Regions from separate parts of the Sporosarcina sp. 179-K 3D1 HS genome, predicted to be linked through region 2. Evidence: riboswitches for the same ligand, from Rfam matches in the RefSeq annotation. Region 2 holds a riboswitch; each other region holds the start of a gene.
The links. A riboswitch is a leader RNA that binds a small molecule or an ion and turns the genes downstream of it on or off. The one in region 2 is predicted to bind S-adenosylmethionine.
Positions count from the first base shown of each region.

Region 1: another riboswitch for S-adenosylmethionine. It lies ahead of AB1K83_RS15900 (methionine biosynthesis PLP-dependent protein); the one in region 2 lies ahead of metA (homoserine O-acetyltransferase MetA).
Region 3: another riboswitch for S-adenosylmethionine. It lies ahead of metK (methionine adenosyltransferase); the one in region 2 lies ahead of metA (homoserine O-acetyltransferase MetA).

Region 1 covers NZ_JBFEGI010000014.1:90,260-100,260, reverse strand. Annotated here, with positions in the region: gene AB1K83_RS15930 (DUF4129 domain-containing transglutaminase family protein) at 1-1,607, opposite strand, end outside; gene AB1K83_RS15925 (DUF58 domain-containing protein) at 1,604-2,803, opposite strand; gene AB1K83_RS15920 (AAA family ATPase) at 2,800-3,753, opposite strand; gene nadE (ammonia-dependent NAD(+) synthetase) at 3,947-4,774, opposite strand; gene AB1K83_RS15910 (nicotinate phosphoribosyltransferase) at 4,788-6,260, opposite strand; gene AB1K83_RS15905 (aldo/keto reductase) at 6,463-7,317, opposite strand; SAM riboswitch class I at 7,471-7,574, shown strand; gene AB1K83_RS15900 (methionine biosynthesis PLP-dependent protein) at 7,655-8,776, shown strand; gene metC (cystathionine beta-lyase) at 8,773-9,954, shown strand.
Region 2 covers NZ_JBFEGI010000002.1:181,176-191,176, reverse strand. Annotated here, with positions in the region: gene AB1K83_RS03635 (RluA family pseudouridine synthase) at 1-808, opposite strand, end outside; gene AB1K83_RS03630 (HAD family hydrolase) at 993-1,655, shown strand; gene AB1K83_RS03625 (DMT family transporter) at 1,709-2,023, opposite strand; gene AB1K83_RS03620 (DMT family transporter) at 2,023-2,370, opposite strand; gene AB1K83_RS03615 (TetR family transcriptional regulator) at 2,446-3,024, opposite strand; gene AB1K83_RS03610 (NAD(P)-dependent malic enzyme) at 3,290-4,492, shown strand; gene AB1K83_RS03605 (DUF421 domain-containing protein) at 4,609-5,310, opposite strand; gene AB1K83_RS03600 (hypothetical protein) at 5,387-6,097, opposite strand; gene AB1K83_RS03595 (acyl-CoA dehydrogenase family protein) at 6,226-7,377, shown strand; gene metA (homoserine O-acetyltransferase MetA) at 7,451-8,359, opposite strand; SAM riboswitch class I at 8,452-8,558, opposite strand; gene AB1K83_RS03585 (AbrB/MazE/SpoVT family DNA-binding domain-containing protein) at 8,763-9,032, shown strand; RNA gene ssrS (6S RNA) at 9,085-9,279, shown strand; gene AB1K83_RS03575 (SLOG family protein) at 9,389-9,973, shown strand; gene AB1K83_RS03570 (hypothetical protein) at 9,992-10,001, opposite strand, start outside.
Region 3 covers NZ_JBFEGI010000002.1:14,700-24,700, reverse strand. Annotated here, with positions in the region: gene AB1K83_RS02805 (ATP-dependent helicase) at 1-842, opposite strand, end outside; gene AB1K83_RS02800 (hypothetical protein) at 939-1,118, opposite strand; gene AB1K83_RS02795 (uridine kinase) at 1,177-1,764, opposite strand; gene lepB (signal peptidase I) at 1,761-2,288, opposite strand; gene AB1K83_RS02785 (methyl-accepting chemotaxis protein) at 2,754-4,745, opposite strand; gene AB1K83_RS02780 (alpha/beta hydrolase) at 4,919-5,707, opposite strand; gene AB1K83_RS02775 (gamma carbonic anhydrase family protein) at 5,821-6,333, shown strand; gene metK (methionine adenosyltransferase) at 6,724-7,929, opposite strand; SAM riboswitch class I at 8,118-8,237, opposite strand; gene pckA (phosphoenolpyruvate carboxykinase (ATP)) at 8,418-10,001, shown strand, end outside.

The DNA of each region.
Region 1 (10,001 bases), on a different contig from region 2:
CAGGAGTGCGCTTCATTGTTCGTAATGCGATACACTTTCTCTCCATCAGTGTTCCTTGCTTCCTCACCAGGGGCAAATCCTTTCACCCAACGGGCGGGAATGCCAATTGAGCGCAACATGACAACCATGGAGGTAGAGAAATTATCACAATAACCTCGCTTTGTTTCGAATAAAAATTGATCCACATAATCTTGGCCAGTTTTTGGAATGGCGATATCCTGCTGGGCATAGACGAAGCCGTTTCTTGCAAAATATCTCTCGATTGCCTTTGCCTTTTCATAAACACTTTCCGATTCCCCCGTTACCTCCAACGCTAGTTCGCCCACCCTGGATGGCAACTGATCGGGCAATTGTAAATAAGGGTTCAGATTTTCCGTCGCATGAGAGAATCCATCCATGGAAGTTGCGCGAAGGGTTTTCAAACTAAATTGGGGCTCATCAAATTCCAGTTCGTAGGACGGGAGTTGGACCGCAGAGAACGAGCCATTATTTGCCCGACCGATCACCGTTGCATATTTTCCTGTGGCATTTGACTTGATCAGCTGTATACCTCTGTCTGCATTCACTTTCTGTAAACCGTACGGATATAAAAGAAATGGAAACGGTTCGGAAAAAGTAAGTCCCGCCTGTTGCAGAGGTTCGTCTGTGGAGCTACCGGAGCTCAACTCCTCCCCTACACCATAGACTGTCTGTTCATTGGATGGAGAGACTTGTTCCCAACCTTTAGAAGTGTACGTATTTTTAGTTTCAATCTTCCAATATTGTCGCTTCGCTACTTTCGCTTCGAAAATTAACGTGTCATCTTGGACGAATGAACCGCCCAGGCGGGAATCATCCTGATCGTAACCACTCTTCATAACTCCAGCCAGATTGCCTGACTCCTCAACGCCTTGCACGACAGAACGGACATACGGGACGGGATCTGGCCACACCGGCTCACCCTTGGGCAAATAATGCGCCAATGCGCCACTCACAGCAACGACCAACAACAATGGAAGCGAGATCAATAGATACGTGCGAAACTGCAGGGGCTTCCGATGCTTTTGGGCAATCCTTGAAATGGTCAACAGACCGAGCAATAAACATCCCGATACCATGATTCGGAATATCGAATGCTCAGCTGAATACGGACTAAATGTATCGATGAATGAAATAAAGACGACTGTCATGATATAGAACAGCAAAATGCTCTTCTTTACCTCTATCCAATAGCGTATTAAATACGCTGTCATCCATAAGAGAGCAAAGAACAAGACCGTTCGGAACGGGCTCGAGATCCCTTCCCATTGCCCATTAAGAAGGATTGCCAAATTCGCCATACCATCTTCCAATAAAAGGGCAAGCGCTCGCTTTGAGAAAAAGAGTTCATGAAAGAAAATATAATGAACAGCCCACAAAATATAGAACATTTTTAAAGGAATTGACAACCACCATTTAATTTCAAAAAAGGCCAATAAGAAAAACAAGGCGACAAATAGTAGAAAAAGGGGTAAACTCCCGGATTGTGTCAACTCCATCACCGGAAGTAGCCATTCCCAAAGCAGGACAAAAGCAAGTATATAGAGCAAGATCAGCATCCATTTGTCAATCTGTCTTTCATTTCTCATCGGGCCACCTCATTGAATATCTCAGAAAACGGTTTTCGGTATAACGGATACACTTTGATCCCTTTCGATCTGGCTAATTGGAAGGTGCCGCTCTCATTGCCATACGCCCCTGATTCCCAACTCACGATAGCAAAGCAAACGATTGAGCGCGACTGTTGAAATTTAGGAAGCACCGATTGAAATAAAACCTCATCCGGATTACCTGTGATGAAGACAGCACTTTCACTATGCGGAACCAGCGTCATGTCTACGAGCGGATGTACTGCATCAGATGGTTTAATTTTGGCCAATTGGACGAATGCTTGATGGAATTGTTCCTCGGAATGAATCGAATGGAACACGTGAGGAGTTTCCCCGAGAATGACGAATGTCAAGGCTGTTTGCTTTCTTGACATTTCCTGTAACAGGGATGCCGCAAGCTCGACCTGATCTTCAAATGTATCGGATTGCCTGCCGTCCAATACAAGGAAAAGCTGCTGCCCCTTACCTTCGTCGAACTCTTTCGTCATCAAGTTTTGTGTCTTAGCAAATGACTTCCAGTGAATCCATGCCATGCGATCCCCTGCCTGGTACTCGCGGACTCCCGTTACCATCGCCAAATCTCTCGGGATATTTCTTACAGCGTCTGTAGAACCTGTTTCCGAAGAATTGTCATGCGGTTGATATGGAAACTCTGTAACCTTCGGATAGACAAGAATTGTTTCCGGCAAGTCGAGCATTGCCGTTTTTTTGATCCAGCCGAAGAAATCCGACAGTTCGATTTCAATTCCTTGCAGCCTATGCTCTCCTCTTGGCATTCGGTCAATCGTATATGTCCACTCGACCTCTTTCGATATTCCAACCAAAAAAATCTGTTTCATCTGGCTGCCCGCCCAGGCATGGACACCTAAACCTTCTCCGATTTCGGTGGCGATCATATATAGCAACGGAAAACGATGTTTTCGTTTCAGCCGGACGACCACAGTCAAACTACCCCCACGGTGCACGCGGGAAGTTACAATCTTTCGCTCCGCCTTTATGGCTGAAATCGGATAAAAAAAGAGTAGGATGGAATAACTAACAAATGGCAATAGAATATAAAAGATAGTCCAGCTAACCATACCGCCTTGGAACATAGCAAATACGAAAGCAACTGCAAGGAGGAATAAAACGAAGAGTAACCGTCCAACTAGGGCGATCCTTTGACGGGTCTTCATCTTGCAAACCTTGATCGATCGACTGGTACTCGAACCTCGCTCAAAATCCGATTGATAATAGCCATCGTGGATACCCCTTGGAACCGCGCTTCCGGCTTTAGAATGATTCGATGGCCAAATACATAGGGCGCCAAATACTGAACATCATCCGGCGTGACATATGTTCTTCCTCTCCCTAGCGCGTACGCTTGGCAACCTTTCATGAGAGCAAGCGATCCCCGTGGACTCACTCCCAGGAAAACATCAGAATCCTCTCGTGTCGCCGACGCACAATCGACGATATAAGACTTGACGGTATCATCGACTGTCACAGCCTTCGCCGCTTGTTGCAGTCTGCGCAATTCGTCTAGGGTAATGACGGCATCCAAATTCTCGACAGCCACTTCCTCCACCGCACGCCGGAGGACTTCCACCTCTTCCACTCTGGATGGGTACCCCATTTTTATTTTGAATAAAAAGCGGTCCAGTTGTGCTTCGGGTAGCGGATAGGTCCCCTCATACTCAATCGGATTCTGCGTGGCCATGACGAAGAAAGGTTGTGGAATTTGGATCGTTTCCCCATCTACAGTCAAAGAGGATTCTTCCATGCTTTCGAGAAGAGCGGATTGCGTTTTGGGCGAGGTACGGTTGATTTCATCAGCCAAAATGATGTTGCCAAGAATCGGACCGGGTCGGAATTCGAACTGCATTTCTCTCGGATTGTAGATCGAAACACCAAGGACATCGGACGGCAGCAAGTCCGGTGTAAACTGGATCCTCTTAAAATCCGCACCAATCGATTTTGCGATCGCTTTCACCAACATCGTCTTCCCCACGCCCGGCACATCTTCCAACAGGACGTGTCCACCCGCCAGGAGTGCAGTCAAACCAAGTTCAGCGATTTCGCGCTTGCCGATCATAACCTTTTCTATATTATGTAATACCTTTTCTATCATCTCTCCACTTGTCATTCACGTTTCCCCCATTGCTTAAGCGATCTGTTGGCCCCTGCCCCATTCTACTTCGGTGAAAAGCTTGCGGTAAAACACTATTTAAATGAAGCTAAATACTTACATCCATCATACAGGAAGAACGTATCTTCTACAATGAATGAAGATAGCTGCAAAAAGGACAGGGCTTCCCGATATGGGATGCCCTGTCCAGTCATTTCCAGAAGTCATCAAAGATATTAATCGGCATATGCCGTTTATGTTGGGAACGAAGATAATGGTTTTCGATCGCTTGGCGTGGCCCATCCGGAATCTGCTTCCCTTCCAGATAATCGTCGATATTGTCATAGGTGACGCCCAAAGCGACTTCGTCCGGGATGGCCGGCTTTTCATCTTCCAAATCCGCGGTCGGCACTTTGTTATACAAATGCTCCGGGCAATTCAATTCCCGTAGCATTTGTTTCCCTTGCCGCTTGTTCAAACGGAAAATCGGCATGAGGTCCGCCCCGCCGTCTCCGAACTTCGTATAGAAACCGGTGATCGCCTCGGCTGCGTGATCGCTGCCCAGCACGACGGCATTATGCATGGCCGCAATCGCATATTGGACTTTCATCCGTTCGCGCGCCTTTTCATTGCCTTTTGCATAATCGGACAACGTAACCCCTGCCTCTTTTAAGGCACGTTCGCTCGCATCAACCGCTTCTTTGATATTGACTGTGTATATTATTGAAGGATCGATAAAGTCCAACGCATCCTGACAATCGTCTTCGTCAAATTGAGTGCCGTACGGAAGACGGACTGCGATGAATTTGTAATTATCATTCCCATCCTCACGATTCAATTCATCGACTGCCATTTGAGCCAGCTTCCCGACGAGCGTGGAATCCTGCCCTCCCGAGATTCCGAGAACATATCCATGCAGGAATGGATTTTTTCGCATATACGCTTTCATGAAATCGATCGATTTGCGGATTTCCTCTTCCGGGTCAATCACGGGCTTCATTTTCAATTCGGCAATGATTTTCTCCTGCAACGTTGTCAATGTTCTTTCCACCTCATTTATTTTCAATATAGTGCTCCACCATCTCCTGGACCTCTTGAATGTTGCGCATTTTATTGTCCCAACATTTTTGGCTCAAGTCTACCGGGTATTCTTCCGGATTTAATGATCGTTTGTACTCATCCCAAAGCAGCCCTAGGTTTCCGTGGGCATATTCCCGCATTTCAGAAAGCGGCGGATTTTCATAGATGATGTTCCCTTGGTCCACGACTTTGACATGCAGATTCTTTGCCTCGAAATTCGTCACAAATTTTGAAATGAACGTATGGACAGGGTGGAACATTTTGATGCGTTTTTCGGAAGCCGGGTCTTCATCATACATCGTGATGTAATCCCCTTCTGCCATACCGTTTTCCCGGTCGATGATCCGGTAGAGTTTCTTCCGTCCAGGGGTTGTCACTTTTTCGGTTGTCGATGAAATTTTGATCGTGTCCTCCATTTCACCCGCTTCGTTTTCAATGGAGACAATTTTATAGACAGCCCCTAGTGCAGGCTGGTCGTAGGCCGTGATCAATTTTGTACCGATTCCCCAAACATCAACACGGGCTCCCTGCGCTTTCAAGTTCAGAATGGTGTACTCGTCCAAGTCATTGGATACGATAATTTTGGCATCCGGGAATCCTGCTTCATCCAGCATTTTGCGGGCCTCTTTTGAGAGGAACGCAATATCGCCGCTATCTAGCCGGATGCCTTGGAAGTTGATTTGATCCCCGAGTTCCTTCGCCACTTGGATGGCAGTCGGCACACCGATTTTCAGCGTATTGTAGGTATCCACTAAGAACACACAATCTTTATGGCGCTTGGCGTAGGAATGAAATGCTTCATACTCGCTTTTATATGCTTGGACCATGGAATGGGCATGCGTCCCTGCCACCGGAATGTCAAACCGCTTCCCCGCCAGGACATTACTCGTCGCTTCGATGCCGCCAATATATGTAGCACGTGCGCCCCAAATCGCCGCGTCCATCTCATGCGCCCGGCGCGTCCCGAATTCCATGACCACTTCATCTTTCACCACTTGCTTGATACGGCTCGCTTTCGTCGCAATCAACGTCTGGTAGTTGACGATATTCAGTATAGCCGTTTCAATCAGCTGCGCCTGGATTAACGGAGCTTCCACCCGCATGATCGGTTCATTTGCAAAAACGAGCTCGCCCTCTACCATTGAATAGATATCACCCGTAAAACGGAGTTCTTTCAAATACGCCAAGAAATCTTCCTGATATCCAACCTCATTTCGAAGATAGGCAAGGTCACTCTCGGTGAAACGAAGTTCCCGCATATAATCAAGAACACGTTCCAAGCCTGCAAAAAGAGCATAGCCATTCCCGAATGGCAATTTCCTGAAAAACAGTTCAAACACGGCTTTCCGATTATGGATTCCGTCTGCCCAATAGGATTCCGCCATATTGATCTGATAAAGATCTGTATGTAATGTCCAGCTATCGTTTGTATAGTTCGAACTCATCGCAATCTCCTTCTTCCACTTCCAAATGTGTATTAGTATACACCAGTATACTACATGTACCCGGAATCTGGCCGGTTCTAACCTATAGGGGAGCCAATATCCATTGTTCCTGGGCGCGCCACAGGAGTTATGAGAGTTTGCGCGGGATTCTGAGCGCTCCATACAAAAAGTGCCGGGCAGCCGCCCGACACTTTTCATTTTCTTATCGTTTCATGATGACCCCTGTAAAATCGAAATTATCCGGATCCGGGCCGACCCTTTTGTTTTCATTCAGCGACCCGATATTTTCCATCTCTTCTGCAGTCAGTTCGAAATCAAAGACTTTTGTATTGTCGATGATCCGGCTTTGCGTCACTGATTTCGGAATCGTCACGACGCCGTTCTGCAAGTCCCAGCGCAGCATGACTTGCGCTGTTGTTTTGCCGTATTTTTCAGCAATTTCAACCAACACCGGATTCTCCAGTAATTGTCCCCGCATGAGAGGAGACCAGGCCTCCAACTGAATGCCGTTTTCTTTGCAGAATGCCAGGAGTTCGACTTGTGTCAAGCATGGATGATATTCGACCTGGTTGACCATCGGATTAATTTCAGCCTCGGCCATCAGGTCCTCCAGATGGTGTATATTGAAGTTGCAGACGCCGATAGCCCGAGCACGTCCGTCTTTGTATAATTTCTCGAGCGCCTTCCAAGTGTCTTTGTACTTTCCAGGTTCCGGCCAATGAATCAAATACAGATCCACGTACTCAAGATCCAATCGTTTCAAGCTGTCATCGAATGCTTCTAATGTAGCCTCATAGCCCTGATCCGAATTCCATACTTTGGTTGTAACGAAGATTTCTTCACGGGGAACACCCGATTCTTTGATTCCTCGTCCGACACCTTCTTCATTACGGTAAATTGCGGCCGTATCAATGCTACGGTACCCTGCTTCCAATGCCCATTTCACCGCATCGACCACTTCTTGCCCTTCCTTGGATTGATAAACCCCCAAGCCCATCCACGGCATTTTCACACCGTTAGCCAAGGTAGCGCAATCCTGCAAATGTTTCGCCACCATTCCTACCCCTCCTACACTATGTAATACGACCATATTATCATAAGGTACCGGTACACCACAGAGGGATGCTTCCAGCGAAAATACCCTTGCAATAAAAACATCCTCGTGATAGAGTTGGATAAATCAATCTTATCAAACAACTTCATATCTGTATTCTTATCCAGAGAGACGGAGGGATTGGCCCTACGATGTCTCGGCAACCAGCCTATTGAGGTATGGTGCTAATTCCAATAGGCGAACTGCCTTGAAGATAAGGAGATTGACTTCATAAATTCTGAGGGTCCTCTTCTTCGAAAAGGGCGCTCTTTTTTATTCCATTAAGAAAAGGATGAATATGATGACGAAGAGAAGCTTGGCAACAACGTTAGTGCAACTGGGGAACCATAGCGACGTGAAAACAGGGGCGATCAACCCGCCGATTTATTTATCCACCGCCTATAAGCATGATGGCATCGGAAAAACGACCGGATACGATTACACGCGGACGAAAAACCCTACCCGAACGATACTGGAAGAAGGTATTGCCAAACTGGAAAGCGGGGATGCGGGATTCGCCTGTAGTTCCGGGATGGCCGCTATCCAATTGGTCCTTTCTCTCTTCCGCTCGGGCGATGAAATCATCTGTCCCGAAGACATTTACGGGGGGACCTATCGCCTTTTAGACTACTATTCTGATGTGTATTCAATTCATACAACATATACTGACTTTTCCAAGATTGAAGAAGTGGAAAAATGTATTACCGAAAACACTCGTGCATTGTTTATCGAAACACCGACAAACCCACTTATGCAGGAAATCGATCTTGAGACGTATGCACAACTCGCGAAGCAACACGGTCTTCTATTAATTGTAGATAATACTTTCTTGACGCCCTATTTCCAGCGTCCTATCGAATATGGAGCAGATATCGTCCTACATAGCGCCACGAAATATATTGGAGGGCATAATGATGTTCTAGCCGGCCTGGTTGTGGCGAAAGGCGAAGAGTTGTGCGAGCAATTAGGGAAAAATCATAACGCAATCGGGGCGGTACTCTCCCCTTCCGATTCATGGCTCGTCATACGCGGCCTGAAAACCCTCCATTTGCGAATGAAACAGCATGACGCAAATGCGAAGGCGATTGTGAAATATTTGGAGAGCGAACCGAAAGTGAGCGAAGTCCTCTACGCGGGGCAAGGTGGAATGCTATCGTTCCGCTTACAAGAGAGCGCATGGGTTGGCCCATTCTTAGAAAACATTCAGCTCATCACATTTGCGGAGAGTCTGGGTGGCGTGGAAAGCTTCATCACGTATCCCACAACGCAAACCCACGCGGACATCCCGGAAGAAGAGCGGATACGGCGCGGCGTCTGCGACCGGCTACTGCGTTTTTCGGTCGGTGTGGAAGAAGCGGAAGATTTGATTGACGACTTGAAGCAAGTATTCGCGAAATTGGAAAGCGAGGTACCCCAACCATGAGCAATCAACGATTGGAAACGAAATTCATCCATGCTTCAACGAGCGGTGACTTTGAACAGAAAACTGGGGCGGTAAATGTTCCGATTTATTTGTCGTCCACATTCCATCAGGAGAATTTTGATTCATTCGGCCCGTATGATTATAGCCGCTCGGGCAATCCGACGAGGGATGCGCTCGAAAAGACAATCGCCGAGTTGGAGGGCGGTGCAAGAGGGCTCGCATTCGCATCAGGGATGGCAGCCATTTCTTCCGCTTTCATGTTGTTGAAATCCGGGGACCATATCGTCGTGACAGAGGATGTGTATGGCGGAACGTTCCGTTTCATTACTCAAGTATTGACGAAGTTTGGCATTGAGCACACCTTTGTCGACCTGGCGGATTTGGAAGCGACCGCACAAGCGATTCAACCGAATACGAAAGTGATTTATATGGAGACGCCATCGAACCCACGCCTCGGCATTACGGATATCGCCGGAATCGTGGAGATCGCGAAAGCGAATGGCTGCCTAACCTTCTTGGACAATACGTTCATGACACCGCTCTACCAACGGCCAATCGAACTTGGTGTCGATATCGTACTGCATAGCGCAACGAAATTCCTGTCCGGCCATAGTGATATCATAGCCGGACTAGCCGTGACGAAAGATGAAGAACTCGGCAACCAGCTCGCCTTCATCCAAAACTCATTTGGTGCGATCTTGGGAGCACAAGACTCGTTCTCCCTAATCCAAGGCATCAAAACACTTGGCGCACGGTTGGCACAGTCGTCCGCTTCCGCGAAGAAAATCGCCGCCTATTTGAATGAACACCCGCTTGTCGAACACGTTTTTTATCCAGGATTGACCGGCCATCCGGGCCATGCCATCCATGCCTCCCAATCTTCTGACGCGGGTGCGGTCCTGTCGTTTCGATTGCCGAACCGAGAAACGGCCAAAGCCTTTGTTGACCAAGTCCAAATTCCGGTATTTGCTGTCAGTCTCGGCGGGGTGGAATCGATCCTATCCTATCCGGCACAGATGTCCCACGCAGCGATGCCAAAAGAGGAGCGGGAAAAACGGGGAATCACCGACGGCCTGCTGCGTTTTTCCGTAGGTTTGGAGCATGTCGATGATTTGATTGCAGATTTTGACCAAGCGCTCCAGGCTGCTGCCAAAGTGAAGCAAGAAGTGTCCATCTGAATACCAATAAGGGTTTGTCATGACGATTGTAATTACAGCCATGGGCC
Region 2 (10,001 bases):
CAAGCCGTTTCAATGGATTATCCGTTGCTCCGTACTTCTTGTCTCCGGCAATCGGGTGGCCAATATCTTCCATATGGACCCGGATCTGGTTTTTCCGTCCCGTTTCCAACCGGACTTCCAGAAGCGTATACCGTCCATTGGAACGGATTTTTTTATAGTGCGTCACCGCATGCTGTCCTCCGTTATCCGTAGGACTGGAAAACATTTTAAGCGTTCTGCTTTCCTTCAGCCATGACGAAATCGTACCTTCTTTTTTCTCAACGTTCCCTTCCACGAGAGCTGCATACACCCGTTCCTTCGCTCGTTCATTCCACGCATCTTGCAAAATATGCTTCACCTTTTCACTTTTTGCAAACAGCAAAACCCCAGATGTCTCTTTATCCAACCGATGGACAATAAAAATGCGGTTTTTTGGATTCTCGCGCTGGACATACTCTGTCACTTGTCGGTATGCGGTCATTTCCCTTTCATTTCTCGTAGCGATCGTTAGGAGTCCCGCTTCTTTGTTAACCACGAGAAGATCGTCATCTTCGTATAGAATGGCAACGCCTTTCAATTCACTCTCACTTTTCGCGGTTTGGTTGCTAATGATTGCCACCAATTGCCCCGGTACTACCAAATGGTTGAATTGGGTCACCACCTTGCCGTCGACAGTCACCTGTCCGCGGGCTAACATTGATTTGACTGAGTTCCGGCTACTTTTCTTCATGCAGCCGAGCAAGAATGATAAAAGTTCCCCCTCCGCCTCCACTTTGTATTGCTGGGAACCCCTTTTTACCATTGCTGGATTTCTTCGCTTTCTTTGCATCGTCCGAATCCCTCACTCTCTTATATCATTATAACTTTCTACACCAATAAAACCCACTCCTACCTTCCCCTTACAACGCAAATTGTTTCCTTTCTTTGAATGCTGTATGATGGAATCAATTAACAAATTTATTTACCGAAGGAATTAAGAATTATCTCCAAAAAACATCGAAAGAGTGATAACGATGCGCGTTGCAATCTTCGACTTTGATGGGACCTTATATTCGTCCGAAACGTTTCAGCTGTTAATGAACCACCTCAAACACCACCCTATCCATAAGTCCAGGTATAAATCATTTTTCCGTTCCATCCTTCCACCGTACATAGGATACAAGATGAAACTCGTGCCCGAATCCAAGATGAGAGAACGTTCGATGCAAATCTATTTGGACTCCCTCAAGGCATTGTCCAAGCAGGAGCTGGAAGACTATTTTGCAGAACTGACCGATTCTGTCAAGCGTGGGTTTAACAAGGAAATCACACAAAGACTTCAGCAGCACATTCAAGACAATGTCCAAGTGATGCTTGTCTCGGGAGCCTATACGCCACTTTTGCAAGCCGTGACGCGGGATTTACATTTTGACGAAATCATCGGGACTGATATCGAGTTTACAAAAGATGAGCACATCGACTTCAGCACACCGCTCTTCCATGTGCAAGGCCCTCGAAAAACCGAGAAAATAAAAGCAGCGCTGCATGGAAAACCGATCGATTGGGAAAACAGTTTTGCCTATGGCGACAGCCTTTCGGATCTACCTGTCCTGGACCTCGTTGGAAACCCGGTAGCCGTCAATCCTGAAAGCCGCTTAAAAACAATAGCGGAACAACGGAATTGGGAAATCATCTAAAAAACGAAGCCCTTTCCGGCTTCGTTTTTTAACCTTACTACCTGGGCGGTGCTTCAGGACACCATCTTCAAACCGACGACGCCAACGACAATAAGCAAAAAGCTGATAATCCGGCCAGCACTTCTGGATTCTCCAAAAAATATCATGTTAACCAAAACAGCCCCGGCTGTTCCGATTCCGATCCATACTGCATAAGCGATACTCACTTGTAAATAATGGAACGCCAAATATAAAAAAGCAAAACCTCCACCGAATCCAGCCAAGTATAACAGTCCGCTACTCACCGTTTTTTTCTGACTATATTTTTTAAGTCCAATAACACCGACCAATTCACTACTAGCTGCAATCAATACATACAACCAACCCATTATAAAAATCCTTTCCTAACTTTCTTTTCTTCGACACGATCTGCCATATTCAATCCGATCACACCAATTACTAATATCGTAATGAAAAACAGTTTGCTGTTACTCAGTTCTTCACCAAAAAAGTAGACATCCATTAACGCTGTTCCCATCGTACCGATAGCCGCAAATACGGCATAAACAGTTCCTGTCGGCAAGTTCTCACAAGCTTTCGTCAAGTAATAAAAATCGATTAAAATGCAGCAAATAATTAATGTCCAATGCCACCATGCACTAGCTACATTGAATCCATAAATCCAAACGAGCTCAAAAAAGCTCGTCAATGCAACATATATCCATGACTTTTTCATAAAAATAACTCCTTTTCCCAATGACTGACTATCATTCATTAAGTTAAATAAATAACAAAGATAGCATTTAAAAATTTATTTTTCCGCCATGCCAAGAGCATTTCTTAAAAATTCATTGACTTCCGCTTTCTGAATTCGAGCCTGTTCTTCCTGATTCATGTCGTATAAATAGATCTGTTCGGCTGCAGATTCTATTAGACCAATAATAAGTTTAGCTGTCCGATCTGGCTGAATGGATAGACGGATCTCTTCTTTTTCCTTTCCTTCTTGTAAAAATTGGCTAAGCCATTGATAAAATGGGGCATAAACTGTCTCCCATTCTTTTAAATGTTCAGTGGATGCCAAACCCGAATATATCATGGCAAGCACTTCATGATAATCCTTTGTCACTAGAAAAATAGCATCTACAAGCTGCTCCATCCTCTCTTGGAAGGGGGCTCTGTCTTGCACAGTTTTATGAACGACCTCTAAAGTTTTTTCAACCATCACTTCGGCAATTGCTGGCATAAGTGCCAATTTTGATGGAAAATACAAATAAAACGTGCCTTGCGCAACTTGGGCTTTTTTAACAATGTCGGATATTTTCGTCTTCTCGATTCCATTTTCTTGAAAAACTGTTATTGCTGCTTGTATGATAGCTGTTCTTTTTCCCATGTAAAAACCCTCCTCAAAAGTGACTGAACGTCATTCATTATATGTGAAACATTTAACAAATTCAATAAGTTTGCCTCGATAGATAAATAATAAAAAAATTTTATAGCTGGTCGTAAGACCTCCTAATCGTTGTAATGACGGTATTGTAACCGGTTACTTTTTTTAAATATTTTGACATCGACGAATAATACGTCTTGTAATTTCCTATAATTCATGATAATAATTTATATTCATATACAAAAATCAACAGAATGGGGTTTGTTACATGACAGGACGATATGAGTCTTCGTTGGAAATGCATCAAATTCATAAGGGTAAAATGGAAACTGTCTCAAAAGTTCCGTTGGAAAATAAAACGGACTTAAGTTTAGCGTATTCTCCAGGTGTTGCAGAACCCTGCGTAGAAATCGCGAACGATCCCTCACTTGTATACGAATATACAATCAAAGGGAATTTGGTGGCAGTTGTAACGGATGGAACTGCTGTTTTAGGCCTTGGGGATATTGGACCGGAAGCTGCGCTGCCTGTCATGGAAGGGAAAGCACTGTTATTGAAACGGTATGCAAATATCGATTCATTCCCAATCTGTCTGGATACGAAGGATGTCGATGAGATTGTTCGTACAGTGAAGCTCATCAGTCCGACATTCGGTGCGATTAATCTGGAGGACATTTCGGCGCCGCGTTGTTTTGAAGTGGAAAGAAGATTGCGCGAAGAGCTGGATATCCCAGTTTTTCACGATGATCAACATGGGACGGCAATTGTTGTCGGCGCCGGATTATTGAACGCGCTGAAAGTCGTCAATAAAGAGATTGGTTCAGTACGAATCGTCGTAAATGGAGCTGGAGCAGCAGGTATTGCAATTATTAAACTGCTTCGCAATCTCGGCTTTGAGGACATCGTCATTTGCGATTCGAAAGGGATTATCTATAAGGGTCGGCCAAATGCTATGAATCCTGTCAAACATGAAATCGCAGAAATTACAAATCCTCAGCTCTTGACGGGCTCCCTGAAGGATGCCATGATGGGCGCTGACATATTTATCGGTGTTTCTGCAGCCAACATCTTGACAAAAGAAATGATTGAGTGCATGAATGTTGATCCGATTGTCTTTGCTCTAGCAAACCCACTTCCGGAAATCGACCCTGGTTTGGCAAAAGAATACGGCGTGCGGATCATTGCGACAGGAAGATCGGATTATCCGAACCAAGTGAACAATGTGCTGGCATTCCCAGGGATTTTCCGGGGAGCGCTTGATGTCCGCGCAACGGAAATTAACGAAAGTATGAAGTTGGCGGCGACCCACGCCATTGCGGACATCATTGATGATGCCGATTTGACGGATGACTATATCATCCCCGATCCTTTCGATGAGCGTGTAGTCAACCGAGTCGCGCAAGCCGTAGCACAAGCGGCGATGGATACGAATGTTTCCGTCAGCAAACAAATGCTGCTCAAGCAGGGCTAAAATCGAATGCTGCCACAGCTTGTAACGGGCTTGCCCAACTACATCCATGGCTGTTCAAACAAAAAAGTAGAGGATGGAATTATTGGAATTCCCCATCCTCTACTTTTTATTTGACTTCACCCTTCTCCCATATCCACATGGAGGGTACCGTCCGATTGGACCTCCGCATAAAAAACTTGGCTAATATGACCAATCCCTTGTTTAATTAACTCCTCTTTCAACCATTCCTCCGTCAAATTCAACTCCTCGAGATTTTCGGGAATCAATTTATAATCGGAAATGATTTCAGTTGGGATGAATTTCGGTGGCGGGGCTGGGGCTTTCACGTCTTTTTTAGTTGCGGGTTCTTGATCACTTTTTTTCATAACACTTAGTTGTCCATTCGTCTCTAAAATAGCATAGTGAACATCCTTGATGGAGAAGATGCTCTGTTCCCTCAGCATCATGCTCAGATCATTCAAGTGAAGTCGTGTTTTCTCCATGGACTTTTTCATAAGTTTCCCTTCTCTGATGATTATCGTTGGCTTATCATCCAAAAAGGCTCTTGCTTTTTTGGATTTAAACGCCAGATAATTGGTTAGTATCGTCAAGACGGCCCACCAGACCATTGCAACAAGACCATCCAAAAAAGGCATCTTTGATTCACCCGCAATGTCCGCCGCAATAGATCCAATCGTAATACCCGTCACATAGTGGAAAAAAGTCAATTGGGAGATTTGCTTTTTCCCCATGAATCGTGCAAGAATCAGCAAAACGATAAACGTCATTGTTGTCCGGATGATCATTTCCCAAAAATCCAGTTTTAATATATCCTCCATTTTCACATGCACCTCCGCTATACTGGAAGTGTCACTCTAATGTGAAGAAGGTATACATACGGAGGAATGAATCATCCTATTCAGTATCTTCTCGTGTATCGCCATTTTTATATATCGTCAAGGAGCGCTCGCTTCCTCGGCCAAGCTGTCTGGCTGGCGAGGAAGAACCCGCTTCTATTTTTTCTGCAAGATAGTGGGTCCTTTCAAACAGGATGGACCGCAAATGATCTAACCTCCTCATGACTTTATCAATCAACCCTTCTTGGTTGTCCAAGCGATGCAGTACTTCCTTTTGTGAACTCTCATAATCAATTGCCTTTTCCGCTAACCGACGCTGTACTTCCACTTGCCTCTCCATTCGATTTGCCAATTCACCATTTAATTGTTCCAGCTTATCAAGTCGGTCTTTCAACTCCTCAGCCGCTTGCCAAATCGGAAACCATTGTGTTTCCATGGCCTTTTGGAATTCAGCCTGCATGCGAATATTCTCCATCGTCATTTTATTGAAGAAGCGGTTCATCTCTTCCACGATTTCTTCAGTTCGCTTGTCATGCTGTTTCCTGTTATTCGACTGCTCATCTATCATCTGATATTGAATGGCTTGTAGCCGTCTTTGCTGGCGAAGAACGTTTTCTAACACAGCACGATGCTGCAAAAATTTGGAGTGTTGTTCTTCTTTCCACTCTGTCAGGAAATCTCTCTTATATAAGTCCTGATTCTTCCCATCCAGGCTGGTTTCGTTTATATAAACTGACGGATGGCGATCAGCATTCATATATAATCCCATATAATCCTCCCTTCTTCCTTTCTATATTATGTATTATAAAAAAAATAGCTACAGGAAACCAAAACCTACCATCCAAATAAGTTTAATGGTATCTTGGAAAGAAGAGAGGATACGAGGAGTGGATTAAAGTGGAATCATTTACCAAGACGGAGAAGCAGCGAGAGCTTTTACATAAGATTAATGAATTAAAAGCCCGTTTTACAGGAAGAGAGCCTGAACTAGACAAACTGAATTCGTTTCCGTATGAGGACTTTAAAGATTTAAAAGATATTGATTACCATCGGTTGACGCTGCCAAAAAAGTATGGTGGCCAAGGCCTAGGTCTGTATGAATACATTTTAGCACAAGAAGCGATTTCTGAAGGTAGCGGCTCGACCGGCTTATCGATCGGTTGGCATAATGGAATCGTTCTGCAATATGTTGAAAACCGGCATTGGAATGAAGAGGCCGCCGATTGGCTTCTAAAGGAGATTGGAAAAGGGGCGCTCATCAATACGGCAGCCTCGGAAAACAATGCAGGAAGTCCATTGCGCGGTGCTTTGCCGACGACGACTGTCAAGTTATCGGGAGATGAATTAGTTGTCCATGGAGAGAAGACCTACACCTCGGTGGCACCTGTCCTCGATTATTTCCTTGTTACCGCAACCAATGAGAACGATCAAGTGGATCTGATCATTATTCCTCGCACCACGCCCGGCGTGTCCATCAAAGAGACGTGGGATATGCTGGCGATGCGCGGCACGGCGAGCCATAATCTTGTGTTGGACAATGTAAAAGTTCCCGTGACGAACGTCTTGCAGCAAAATTCTTTGAAAAAGCCGGAAAATAAAGGTTGGCTGCTCCATATTCCGGCTTGCTATATCGGGATTGCAACGGCTGCAAGATCGTATGCGTTGGAGTTTGCCACTTCCTATGTGCCGACTTCGTTGGGCAAACCTATTGCCGAAACTCCGAATATCAAGCAACTGATCGGGGACATGGAACTGGAGTTGACAACAGCTCGCCATCTTTTGTACGGAACGATCGAGCGCTATGAACATGCAGAAGACCGTTCCCGGTTCGATGAAGCCCTTGGCGTCACAAAAGTTGCTGTGACCAATGCGGCGATCCGAATAGTCGATAAAGCGATGCAAATCGTCGGCTCGCGCGCCCTCTCAGAGTCCAACCCGATGCACCGTTATTACTTGAACGTACTGGCAGGGCTTTACAATCCGCCGATGGAGGATATGGAGAAGACGAAACTGGCAGCCAAAGCCATTCAGCAGTTTGGTAACAAATAAAAAAGCAGGTGGAGGAAGTTGATTCGCTTCCATCCACCTGCATTATTTAATCACTAGACAACTTTTTCACTGTTTAATTCCACTCGTATGGAGTTTGTTGATAGACGTAATAATTCAGCCAATTGGAGAACAAGAGATGCGTATGGGAACGCCATGAATTCAAAGGGTTGGCGGTTACATCATCATTCGGAAAATAATTTTCAGGCATATCAATATCGATGCCTTTTTGTAAATCCCGTTCATACTCCTCGGCCAGTGTCGTAGCGTCGTATTCCAGATGACCCGTGATCATAATATGTTTTTCATCTTTGGAAATAATGATAAAAGCACCCGCATCCTCCGACTTAGACAGTAAAATCAAGCGTGGGTCGTTTTCAATGTCTGCCAACGCAACATCCGTATAGCGAGAATGCGGCGCTTTAAATTCATCATTGAAACCGCGCGCTAAATTGATCGTCGAATCGGTTAACGTATGGCTATAAATGCCGGAACACTTTTTAGGAAGAGCATACTTGTTAATACCGTAGTGATGGTACAAAGCGGCCTGGGCACCCCAGCAAATATGGAGCACCGACGTCACGTTCCCCTTCGACCAGTCCATGATCGTTTTTAATTCTTCCCAATAATTCACTTCTTCAAATTCCAAATGCTCGATTGGTGCACCTGTGATAATCATCCCGTCGAAGCGGCGATTTTTCACTTCTTCGAACGTTTGATAGAACGCGTCCAAGTGGAATTTGCTAGTATTTTTCGACTCATGGGTAGCCATTGTCATGAACGTGATATTCACTTGTAAAGGCGTATTTCCCAACAGTCTGAGCAATTGTAATTCCGTTTTCTCCTTCTCGGGCATCAAGTTTAGAATAATGATATTCAACGGACGGATATCTTGAGAGACGGCCCGTTCCTCATCCATGACGAAAATCTTTTCCTCTTTCAGTAGTGCACCTGCCGGCAAATGCTTCGGTATATTAATTGGCATAACCCATCTCTCCCTTTCCTCTGTCAATCGTTCAGTTAAAAATAAAAACCTCTTTTCCGTATGATAAGAAAAGAGGGTTTGTATTCGCTCTGTTCTTATCTCTCAAGAATTCATTCTTGATGGAAGTAGCACCTTTCTCACAGGGTAGAGGTTGCTGAAGTGTCATCGGGCCAGATCCCTCGACTTCTCTTGATAAGAATATTTGATTGTAATGTATAGGTTATAGTTAATTATACTATTAATTCCTACAATGTAAACGACAATTCTCACGCCCTGAAATCTTCTGGCTCACACTATTAATATTCTGTTCTAGGCCATTTTTTTATTTCTGGCGTTTTTTAAATTTTCAAGTACAATATAGATAAGTTATATAAAAAATAGAAGTAAAGGAGATTTCAACTATATGCGAAGTTTAGGTATTGTCAGGAAGGTAGACCAACTTGGAAGGATTGTTATTCCGAAAGAGTTGCGAAACACATTACAGCTAGGTACTGGGACTCCAATGGAGATTTTTGTGGATGAGGATATGATCCTCTTGCGCAAATACACAATCAGCGAAGCATGTGCCGTAACAGGTGAAGTGACACCGGAAAATAAGATGTATTCCAATGGCATGTACCTTAGTCCCAAAGGGGCCCAGATCCTTCTTGAAGAAATTGAACACAATCGATAACAAAGGAATTATTTTCTATTGATAATAATCCCTTGCTCATATATAATAAATACACAAGCTGCATTGTTCGTATACACATTAAGTTTTAACCTTTAAGCTGTAAAAGGGAGTTTTATATAAGAACAGGAATGGCATGCCCGGTTCCTTAGGCAATCGGGACAAACAGGAATGTTTTTGCGAACACCCACTTTGAGGAGTGGTGGTTTAAAACTTTCTATGATACCTATACGGCAAAGGCGGCTTCTATTACATATAAGCCAAGGAGCTACTCTACAGTGGAGGGTAGCTCCTTTTTAATTTATTTCTTTCACGGATCTGTCCGACAGTTTGGGAAATGATTTTATGAAAGGAGTCGCATGCCTTTGAAACGTCTTGTCATTACTGGTTATAAACAGCATGAATTGGGTATCTTTGATGAAAAACATCCCGGCATCCGATTTATCAAAAAAGCGATCGAGAAACGCCTGCTATCATTTCTCGATGAAGGGCTGGAATGGGTGCTCATTAGCGGGCAGCTTGGCGTCGAGACATGGGCAGCGGAAGTCGTGCTGGACTTGAAACGTGAATATCCCGCTTTACAGCTTGCCGTCATGCCCCCTTTCCTTGAACAGGAAAAGAATTGGAATGAATCGAAGCAGGAAGCGTATCATGCCATCGTAGCGCAAGCCGATTTTTATAAGCCGCTCACCAATAAACCGTATGAGGCCCCATGGCAATTCAGTGAAAAAGATAAGTTTTTTCTAAGGAATTCGGATGGGTTGTTGATTGTATACGATGAAGAAAATGAGGGGTCTCCGAAATTCGTAAAAAGGATGGCTGACCAGTTTGCGGAGAAAACCGATTATGAAGTGTTTTCGATTACAGCGGACGATTTGCAAGTTGTGGCGGAAGAGGAACAACTGCAGGACATGTACCAAGCTTCCGATTTTGACATCTCGTGAAGCTTGGCATTAGGAGATTCACTTTTTG
Region 3 (10,001 bases), 170 kb from region 2:
TTGAAATCAAGCAAATAGGAAGGATCTGCCCCTCGCCATGTATAGATCGACTGATCGTCATCCGCCACCACACATAGATTGCCATGATGGGCTACCAAATGTTCCACAATTTTATGCTGGACGAGTGAGGTGTCTTGGCTTTCATCCGTCAATATATAGTCATAACGGCTCCGGAACTGGTCAGCCATCCGTTCATCCACGCGCAATGCCTCTTCCCCGATCAACAACAGATCATCAAAATCAAGCAACCGTTGGAGATTGTTCTGGGATTTGTAGCGCTCATATTTCAATGCAATTTGCCCTGCAAGCTTAAACGGTGCTTCCACGGCCGTCCACTTCTCCATTGGAACCATCCTGTTTTTAAGAGCGCTGATAAATGTGGATAGGGAGGAAAGCTCATCTTCCGAAGCCTCGTCGTCCATTGCCTCTTTATATAACTGCTTTAAAAGAATCGTTTTATTGACCGTTCCCCGGCCTTTTCCGCTCCCTTCGATCAATTCGAATCCGATTCCCTGTTTGCTTAGGTAACTACGTGCAATCGTAAACGCCAAACTATGGATGGTAGAAAAATCCACGGGCGGGCTATCCGGAAAAAATCGAACAAAGCGCTCCGCCATCTCCTTAGCAGCCGCCCGACTGAACGTGACAGCCTTGATCCGGGCAGGATCCACCCCTTTTTCTTCAATCAAATAGCCGATCCGCATAATCATCGTCGTCGTCTTCCCCGATCCCGGACAAGCCAGTAACAGTAAAGGGCCGTCCGTCTCCCGGACCGCCTGCTGTTGAACTTCATTCAACCTGATATTCAGTTCTCTTGTTTTCCGTTCAAAAAAATCTTCCATGTTGCGAGCTCCTTCTATGTATACCTATAAATAAATTTACCACAAAAACAGACAAAAGCCTTTGCACGCCGTTGTGCAAAGGCCGGTATCCTCATATTAAAATCCGCCTGTCTCGTTTTTATCATGTTGCAAGTCCACTTTGCCTTTTCCGCCGCCCGTATATTCCGATGAGGCGACTTCATTCTTGCGACGCTCTTCATCCGAATATTCTTGGCCAATCTGCTTCGGATCCTGCATTTTATTTTCTGCATTCGAATCCTTTATTTCTTTTGGCATGACGTTCACTCCAAACTGAGGTATTTATCTGTATAAATATACCCCTTTTGAAATCCATTTAGTCACGAATGACAACGTCAGCAGACGCAGTCGGATCATGGAGCTTGAGATAATGCTCTTCCGCCGGAAAATATCGCCGTTCATATTTCTTCAGAATTTCATCTGAATTGCCAATATAGTAATCACGCTTTATAACGCGTTCAGTTCTCGTTTCCCTATCTACCTCCAGGAAAACAATCGTATTAAAAAAATCCCGTAACTCCTCTCGCTGGAGAAAGACTCCTTCCACAATCACGGCCGGGGTCCTTGCGGGAATATGGAGCTCTCGAACATCATAGCGATCTGTTACTTTATTATAAAATTCAATGTCTTGTTTAACGGACAGTCCCTGTTTCAACGGGGCTAGTACATGTTCAACCAAATAATCATATCGCCATTGAAGATAATAATAGCAATACCACTCTTCAAACCCGTCCTGATAGCGGATTGCCTTCGGGAAGATAAAATCATCCAGATGAAGCACAACAGACCCTTCAATCTGCTGCTGCAATTCCAAGGCTGCCGTTGACTTGCCAGAGCCCCCGAGGCCGTCAATACCGATAAGGACCGTACGATCCGCACGGAATGCGGGCAGGAGATGCCTCATTTCGGCACCCCCATTTCACGAATAGGAGAGAACCGGAATTTCACAACACCCACAACGGATTCCTCGTCAATGCAGCCCAGGACTCGGCTATCCATACTGTTGCGTCGGTTGTCCCCCAGAACGAACAATTTCCCTTCCGGCACCTGGGTGGCGAAATCCTCCGTCAACCTCTGTCCTTCTCCGATCCGCGCTTTCATCGACTGGATATATTCTTCCTCATACACTTTTCCATTAATAAAAAGTGTATCATCAACCATTTCTATAACATCCCCCGGCAATCCGATGACCCGTTTAATAAAATCATCTTCCGTTCCTGGAGCATGAAACACGATCATATCGAAGTGATGAATTTTATAAATTTTTGAAATGACCAGTTTATTGTTATGCTCAAACGTCGGCTCCATCGATTGGCCCGATACGATGACAGGCGTGAACAAGTATTGGCGGATCAAGACAGCCAAGATGAAGGCGATCATAATGGATTTCAACCATGAATAGAAATCATAATGGCTTCTCTCGTACATTCGGCACCCCCCTCACCCTCGTAAAGATGTCTCTATTTTAGCATATTCATTCACTTGAATTGATATTTTACATTTCGTATAAACGGGGCTTCAAAGAACAAAAGCGCAGGGCGCCTGCCTAGTTAGGGTTCGCAGCCTAAGTTCGCGACGTCCTGTCGCAACGGCTGCATGACCGTCATCCTGCCGGCCTCAGGCATAAGACGAAGATGCGGCGTGGCGTTTTTTGCCAATCGACCAGCGAAGGGTTCGATTTGCCGTATTTATGCGTAATTTGCAGAAATTAAGGCACGTTTCTTGAGCAACTTTGACTTATGACCCCGAGCCTCTGGCGCCCGGAGCCTAGACGTAACTACGATGGCTGAGTAGATTATCCACAGGCTAAGATTTTATAGTTTCCTAAGCAATAAGAAAAACCCTTGGAAAAATGACTTCCAAGGGCCTGATACATTGTGTACAAAATGGGGGTTATACTTTGAACTGGCTAATGGCTTCATGCAGCTCATCGCTGAGACCGGAGAGACGGTCAGCGGATCCTGCGACTTCCCGGATAGCGTGCAATTGCTCTGTTGTGGAGGCATTGATCTGCTCGCTGGCGGCCGCTGTTTCTTGAGATGTGGCTGCCATCGTTTCAATCGTCTGCAAGACAGTCTCCTTATGCCGTACCACTTCATCTACTTCATCATAGACACTGGCGATGGATTGCTCCAAGGTGTGCATCAGATTGGAGATGTTAGCAAACGTGGCTTCCGTATTGGTCACCACGACGGCCCGATCCTGGAATGATTGGCCGGTCTCACGCATTTCAGCCCCCACGCGACGGGAGCCTTCTTGAAGTTCCGCTACGGTCGCTTTCACTTCATCGGTTGCACGGCTTGATTGTTCCGCTAGTTTCCGGACTTCTTCCGCTACCACGGCAAAACCTTTTCCGTGTTCGCCTGCCCGTGCCGCTTCAATGCTTGCATTGAGCGCAAGCAAATTCGTCTGGGCGGACACTTCCGTAATCGTCTGCAAAATGGCGCCAATTGCCTCGACTTTATTATCCAAATCTTGGACGGAATCACCCATAGACAGTAAATTGGTCCGCCAATCGGCAAATGCTGCCTGAAGTTCATTCACTTGGGCACGCCCTTCTGTATTCGCTTCCTCCGCATCCGTCGCTATCGATCTCATGACAACCGCTTTCTCATGGATGCCCATGATCTGCTGTCCCAATAAATCGACCGTCCGAGTGGCATCCTCCGAATCATGCGCCGACTTTGTCGCTCCTTGCGCGATATCATCCACTGCTCCCGCCATCTGTTCACTGATGGCAGTCGTTTCTTCCGCCGAGGCGCTTAAGCTCTCCGCGGACAGACGTACATCTTGGACAGATTGGCGGACCGTCGCAATGATATCATGGACCTTCGTCGCCATGACATTGAAGTTGTCAGCCAGCTTGCCAAATTCATCTTTCGATTTGACTTCGGCATGGACATTCAAATCGCCCATTGCCATTTTGTCCATTTCGGTACCAATGACATCCAAAGGCTTGATCAGTTTTGTGATCAGAATCCATAACAGGAAACCGATGAGAAGCTCTGCCAAGATGAAAATGATAATAACAAGGTTCCGCGTCTCTTTTGCGGAATCCATAATAGCGCTTTCATGGAAAGCGGCACCGACCGTCCAACCTAAGCGCGGAATATCCGTGGACACCGCAGCCATCGATTTTCCATTTTCTTCATAACGCGCGACACCATCCTGAATTGCGGCGGTCATATAAGAAAGATCTGCTTTCTCGCCATCTTCCGCAACACCGGTTGGATGGACGATCGCCTCCCCATTTTTATCTAATAAAAACGGATAACCTTCAAACCCGAATTCACTTTCTGAAATCCTCTCCGTCATCGTGGCCAAACTGATATCAGTTCCGATGACTCCGATGAACACCCCATTTTTCTTCACTGCCTTTGAAGCGGTGATGACATACTGTCCTGAGTTCAAATCGACGTACGGATCGGACCAAACGACTTGGTCAGGATTCGCCTTCGCATCGACATACCAGCCTCGGCTTGTCGCATCAAAGTTCTCGAGATCGATATGAGGCATGAACTTTGTGGCATTGTTCTCCAACGTAAAAAATGTCAAGTCGGTTGCCGGCAATTGCTCCATGAAATCGCCGAACGCTTTTTCAATCCCTGCATGTGGAGGTGCTTCAGCGGAACCCGTTTCTTCCTGCCTACCGATATAATCATCGACAGCCGGATGATTGACCAGCAACTGCAATGCCTGCTCATATTGGAGCATGAAATTATCGATGGACTGGCCCATGACCGTAACCGCTACTTCACTTTGTGTGTATAGCACCTGTTCCGTTTGTTTCTGCATTTGATGATTAACAAATAAATTAATAATGGTAAGCACTACAAAAAACATGACGAATACGCTTATTATTATTTTTGTTTTAATCGACTTCACATGCTTTTCTCCTTTATTTCATCTAGTTTACTCCCAATAGACTACTAGGGAAGACCCTCTTGATTATAGACTAAGGAACTGGAAGAAGATAGGGTTTCCCTTGACTTCGAACTATTCCCAAATGAAAGAAACTTTTCTTTATTCCCACAAAAAAAAGACACCTTTCACAGGTGTCATACAACATATCCAAGTGATCGCAGGACGTTATCCATGAATGCTTCGGAATAAAGATAAACTTCCTCACGTTCGGGCTCTTGATAAACATCATGATAGAGCCGCTTCCACTGTTTGATTTGAACCTCCGACAGTTTCTGTTTCCATACCCAGCTCCGGGCATAGGCGATATCCGTTATTTTATCGTCCCCTCCGATGTGAAGAAGGACGGGCACATCTTGAATCTCGTCCTCATGCAGGAGAACCGATTTCATAAAAGTTTGCAGTTCTTTATACCAGGCCGCCGTCACAACCGGATTATACAGACGGTCTGTTTGCGCATCAACATAATTATCGTAATTGCGGGTCAATAGTTCAATACCGATTTCATGATTCAATTTCGCAGAGGAGGAAAATTTCGTCAGCATCGCGGAAAATTTCGGCGGATGATGTTTCAACGAAAGCCACGGTGAACTTAAGATAATTCCCGCGCACTCCACTTTTTCCGTCTGCAAGAGGCGCGCCACCAACGTCGCTCCCAAGCCATGCCCGAAAACAAACAGTGGCAAGTGATCTGCCAAGCCAGCTGTTATCAGTTTCTTGACAAACTCCACGTATGTCGAAAAGGATTCATTATGGATCCTCCTACCAGTCTCTTCTCCATGGCCAGGCAAATCTCCAGTTATGACATGAAAACCGCTAGCCCTCAGTTTCTGGATCAACCATGCGAAACGGTTATGATGTTCATAGGCATTATGAACAATGACTGCCACCGCCCTCGGCTGGCCGTCCGCTTCCCATTTCCACATGAGCATCCTCCTCATCTTTCATAGACTACTCTCTCTTTTACCGTTTTCAGTTCAATAAAAACTTGAACTTTGTTACGATAATTATACACCACTAGAGGAAGAGGGAGAACGAATTGATTTATCCATATAAAGACAAGACCCCAAATATTGATCCGTCTGTTTACATTGCAGAGTATACAACAATTACGGGAGACGTGACAATCGGTGCGGAATCGTCAATCTGGTTCAACACCGTCATCCGTGGAGACGTCTCACCCACCATAATCGGGAGAAAGGTTAATATCCAAGACTTATGCTGCCTTCACCAAAGTCCGAATCGACCATTGGTACTGGAAGATGAAGTCTCCATCGGACACCAAGTGACGCTCCATAGCTGCACCATCCGTAAAGGAGCCCTCGTCGGAATGGGCGCCATCGTTTTGGATGGAGCTGAAATCGGAGAAGGTGCTTTCGTCGGAGCCGGCAGCTTAGTTCCCCCTGGAAAAAAAGTGCCTCCCAACACATTGGTAATGGGCTCCCCCGCCAAAGTCGTGCGTGAATTAAACGACGACGACCGGAAAGATATGGAACGAATTGTCCGGGAGTATGCGGAAAAAGGGCAGTATTATAAGAGTTTACAGAAATGATAGGATAGAATGAAGTGGAATTCCACTAAGCAGGAATAGCTGGATGTATTCGTTGGAAGTTATGGGTGATTCGAGCGAATGGAGGCGAGTTTTGAACTAGGTTCTAGAAATAATGAGCGGTTTTCCGGAGTTATGAGCGCCCCCGACGAGTTATCAGGGCTTCTCCGGAGTTATAAGCGTTCCCAATTGATTATGGGCGATTCTTCGGAGTTATAAGCGTTCCCAACGAATTATGAGCGCTTCTCCGGGGTTATGAGCGGTCCCTGGAAGTTATGGGCGCCTCTATAAATTATCAGCGGTTTTCTAACAATTACAATAGAACCCTCAGCTTCACTGCCAAAAAATAACAGGAAGGGTGCCACTGCCGGCTCCCTTCCTGTTTTATTTCAATTATCCAATCACGCGTTCCGCCAAATCCCTAAGCGCAGTGGCTCTGTCTGTCTGCTCCCATGGCAATTCGATATCGGTACGGCCGAAATGTCCGTATGCCGCGGTTTGCTTATAGATCGGGCGGCGCAGATCAAGCATCTTGATAATGCCGGCTGGACGAAGGTCGAATAGTTCGCGGACTAGTCCCACAAGCTTGCTTTCATCGATTGTACCCGTGCCGAACGTATCGACCGAAATGGAAACTGGTTTGGCCACACCTATCGCGTAGGCCAGTTGCACTTCGCAGCGATCCGCCAAGCCCGCCGCCACAATATTTTTCGCGACATACCGTGCAGCATAAGATGCGGAGCGGTCCACTTTCGTCGCATCTTTTCCGGAAAACGCTCCGCCGCCGTGCCGAGCATAACCGCCGTATGTATCGACGATGATTTTACGGCCAGTCAGACCCGCATCTCCTTGAGGACCACCGATGACAAACCGTCCAGATGGATTAATAAAATACTTCGTGTTTTCATCTAACAGCTCTCCCGGAACGACTGAACCAATCACAACTTCCTTCATGTCGCGGGTGATTTGTTCAAGTGTCACCTCGGGATGGTGTTGCGTCGAAATGACAATCGTATCGATCCGAACCGGTTTATTATCTTCATCATATTCAACTGTCACTTGCGTTTTACCGTCCGGACGCAAATACGGAAGGATCTCCTCTTTGCGGACTTCCGTGAGGCGCCGTGACAATTTATGTGCCAAGCTGATCGGCAGAGGCATCAATTCCGGTGTTTCATTACAAGCAAATCCGAACATGAGCCCTTGGTCCCCTGCTCCGATCGCTTCCAGTTCCTCATCCGTCATCGTTCCTTCCCGGGCTTCCAACGCTTGGTTGACCCCCGCCGCAATTTCCGGGGATTGCTCGTCAATGGAAGTCAGGACAGCCGATGTCTCCCAGTCGAAGCCAAATTTCGCACGTGTATATCCGATTTCTTTTACCGTTTCCCGTACCACTTTTGGAATATCCACATACGTAGTTGTCGTAATTTCACCAGTTACCAAAACGAGCCCTGTTGTAATTGTTGTTTCGCAGGCTACTCGTGCATTTGCATCTTCCTTCAAAATGGCATCGAGAATGGCGTCCGAAATCTGATCGCACATTTTGTCCGGATGGCCCTCGGTTACAGATTCTGAAGTGAACAATTTACGATTTGTCATACAATTTCCTCCTATATCCTACGAGATTGATACGGTACTCATAAGTCCCATGTTCAGTTTAATCGACTAAGATCAAACTTTAAGCCATTTCGAGCTTTAACACGAGGGATAAAGGGCAATCTAAATAAAAAAGCCCTTCACTCACGTAAAAACATGAGGAAAGGCATAATTTCGAGAAGCACCTTTCACTCTTATCGTTCAAGGAATTTTACCTTGGTCCAGGTTTGGCACCTTCTCGCAGACAACGATGTCTTTGCAGGTTGCCGGGTTTCATAGGGCCTGACCCCTCCACCAGCTCGGGATAAGAGTATCCGTTCATTCTCATGCTACGCAATTTCATGTCGTATGTCAACAATTTATGACATTTGTGTCGAATTCTTTGCGGTTTCAAATTAGTGTAGATTATTATTAGTAATGTGTTATACTATTCGTGAATTGTAATGAAACCCAAGATTTTGGGATTATATGCAAAGGACGGTACAAAAATTATGATTTCAGCGAAAATTGGCGATGGACTAAAAAATCTTCTAGCAGGAGAAAATGTAAACATCCAGCTTTCCGTGCCACAACTGGTTGAAAAAGCGACTTCACGCGGAGAGGCTCAACTTACTGCAGACGGCGCCATCACTGCGCAGACAGGGAAATATACAGGACGTTCCCCAGAAGATAAGTATATCGTCGAGGAAGCGTCCTCCAAAGACAAAATCGATTGGGGTAAAGTGAACCGACCGATTTCTTCCGAAATTTTCGATTCTCTATATACGAAAGTTCTCGATCACCTAGGCAAAAAAGACGAACTTTTCGTCTTTAAAGGGTTTGCAGGTGCTGATAAAGATGCACGCTTGGCAATCCAAGTTGTTAACGAATATGCATGGCAGAACCTCTTCGTCCACCAATTATTCATCCGTCCGACGGAAGAAGAATTGCAAACGCACGAAGCTCAGTTCACCATTCTAGCGGCTCCTTCATTCAAAGCAGATCCAGCTGTCGACGGTACTCGTTCCGAGACTTTCATCATTGTATCACTTGAAAAGCGCATCGTCTTGATCGGTGGTACAGAATACGCTGGAGAAATGAAAAAATCGATCTTCTCCATTATGAACTACTTGCTTCCTGAACAAGGTATCCTTCCAATGCACTGTTCAGCGAACGTTGGTGAAGACGGCGATGTTGCTTTATTCTTCGGTCTTTCCGGCACAGGAAAAACAACTCTCTCAGCAGATGCAGACCGTAAATTGATCGGTGACGATGAGCACGGTTGGTCCGACAATGGCGTCTTCAACATTGAAGGCGGATGCTATGCGAAATGTATCAACTTGTCTCAAGAAAAAGAGCCGGAAATTTTCGGAGCAATTCGATTCGGTTCCGTTTTGGAAAACGTCGTCGTTGACCCGGAAACACGCATTCCGGATTATGATGATAATTCCTTGACTGAAAACACACGTGCGGCTTATCCGATTCATAATATCGAAAATATTGTTACACCGTCTGTCGCAGGCCACCCAAAAACAATTGTCTTCTTGACAGCAGATGCTTTTGGCGTATTGCCTCCGATCTCGAAATTGACGAAAGAACAAGCGATGTACCATTTCCTTAGCGGATTCACTTCCAAATTGGCAGGTACAGAGCGTGGCGTCACTTCTCCGGAAGCGACATTCTCTACATGCTTTGGCTCTCCATTCCTTCCACTTCCGGCAACTATCTATGCGGAAATGCTTGGAAATAAGATTGACGAGCACAATGCACAAGTCTTCCTCGTCAACACAGGTTGGACTGGCGGCGTCTACGGCGTCGGTAAACGGATGGACTTGAAATATACGCGAGCTATGGTTCGTGCAGCATTGGCGGGTAAACTGAACGATGTAGAAACTGAAGTGAATGAAATCTTCGGACTACAAATGCCGACTGCTATTGAAGGCGTTCCGAGCGAAGTTCTAAATCCACGAAACGCTTGGGCGGATCCAGCAGCTTACGATGAAAAAGCGAAAGAATTGGCGGACCTATTCCGTGAAAACTTCAAGAAATTCGGTCATGTTTCTGAAGAAATCGTCCAAGAAGGCGGACCGATTGCA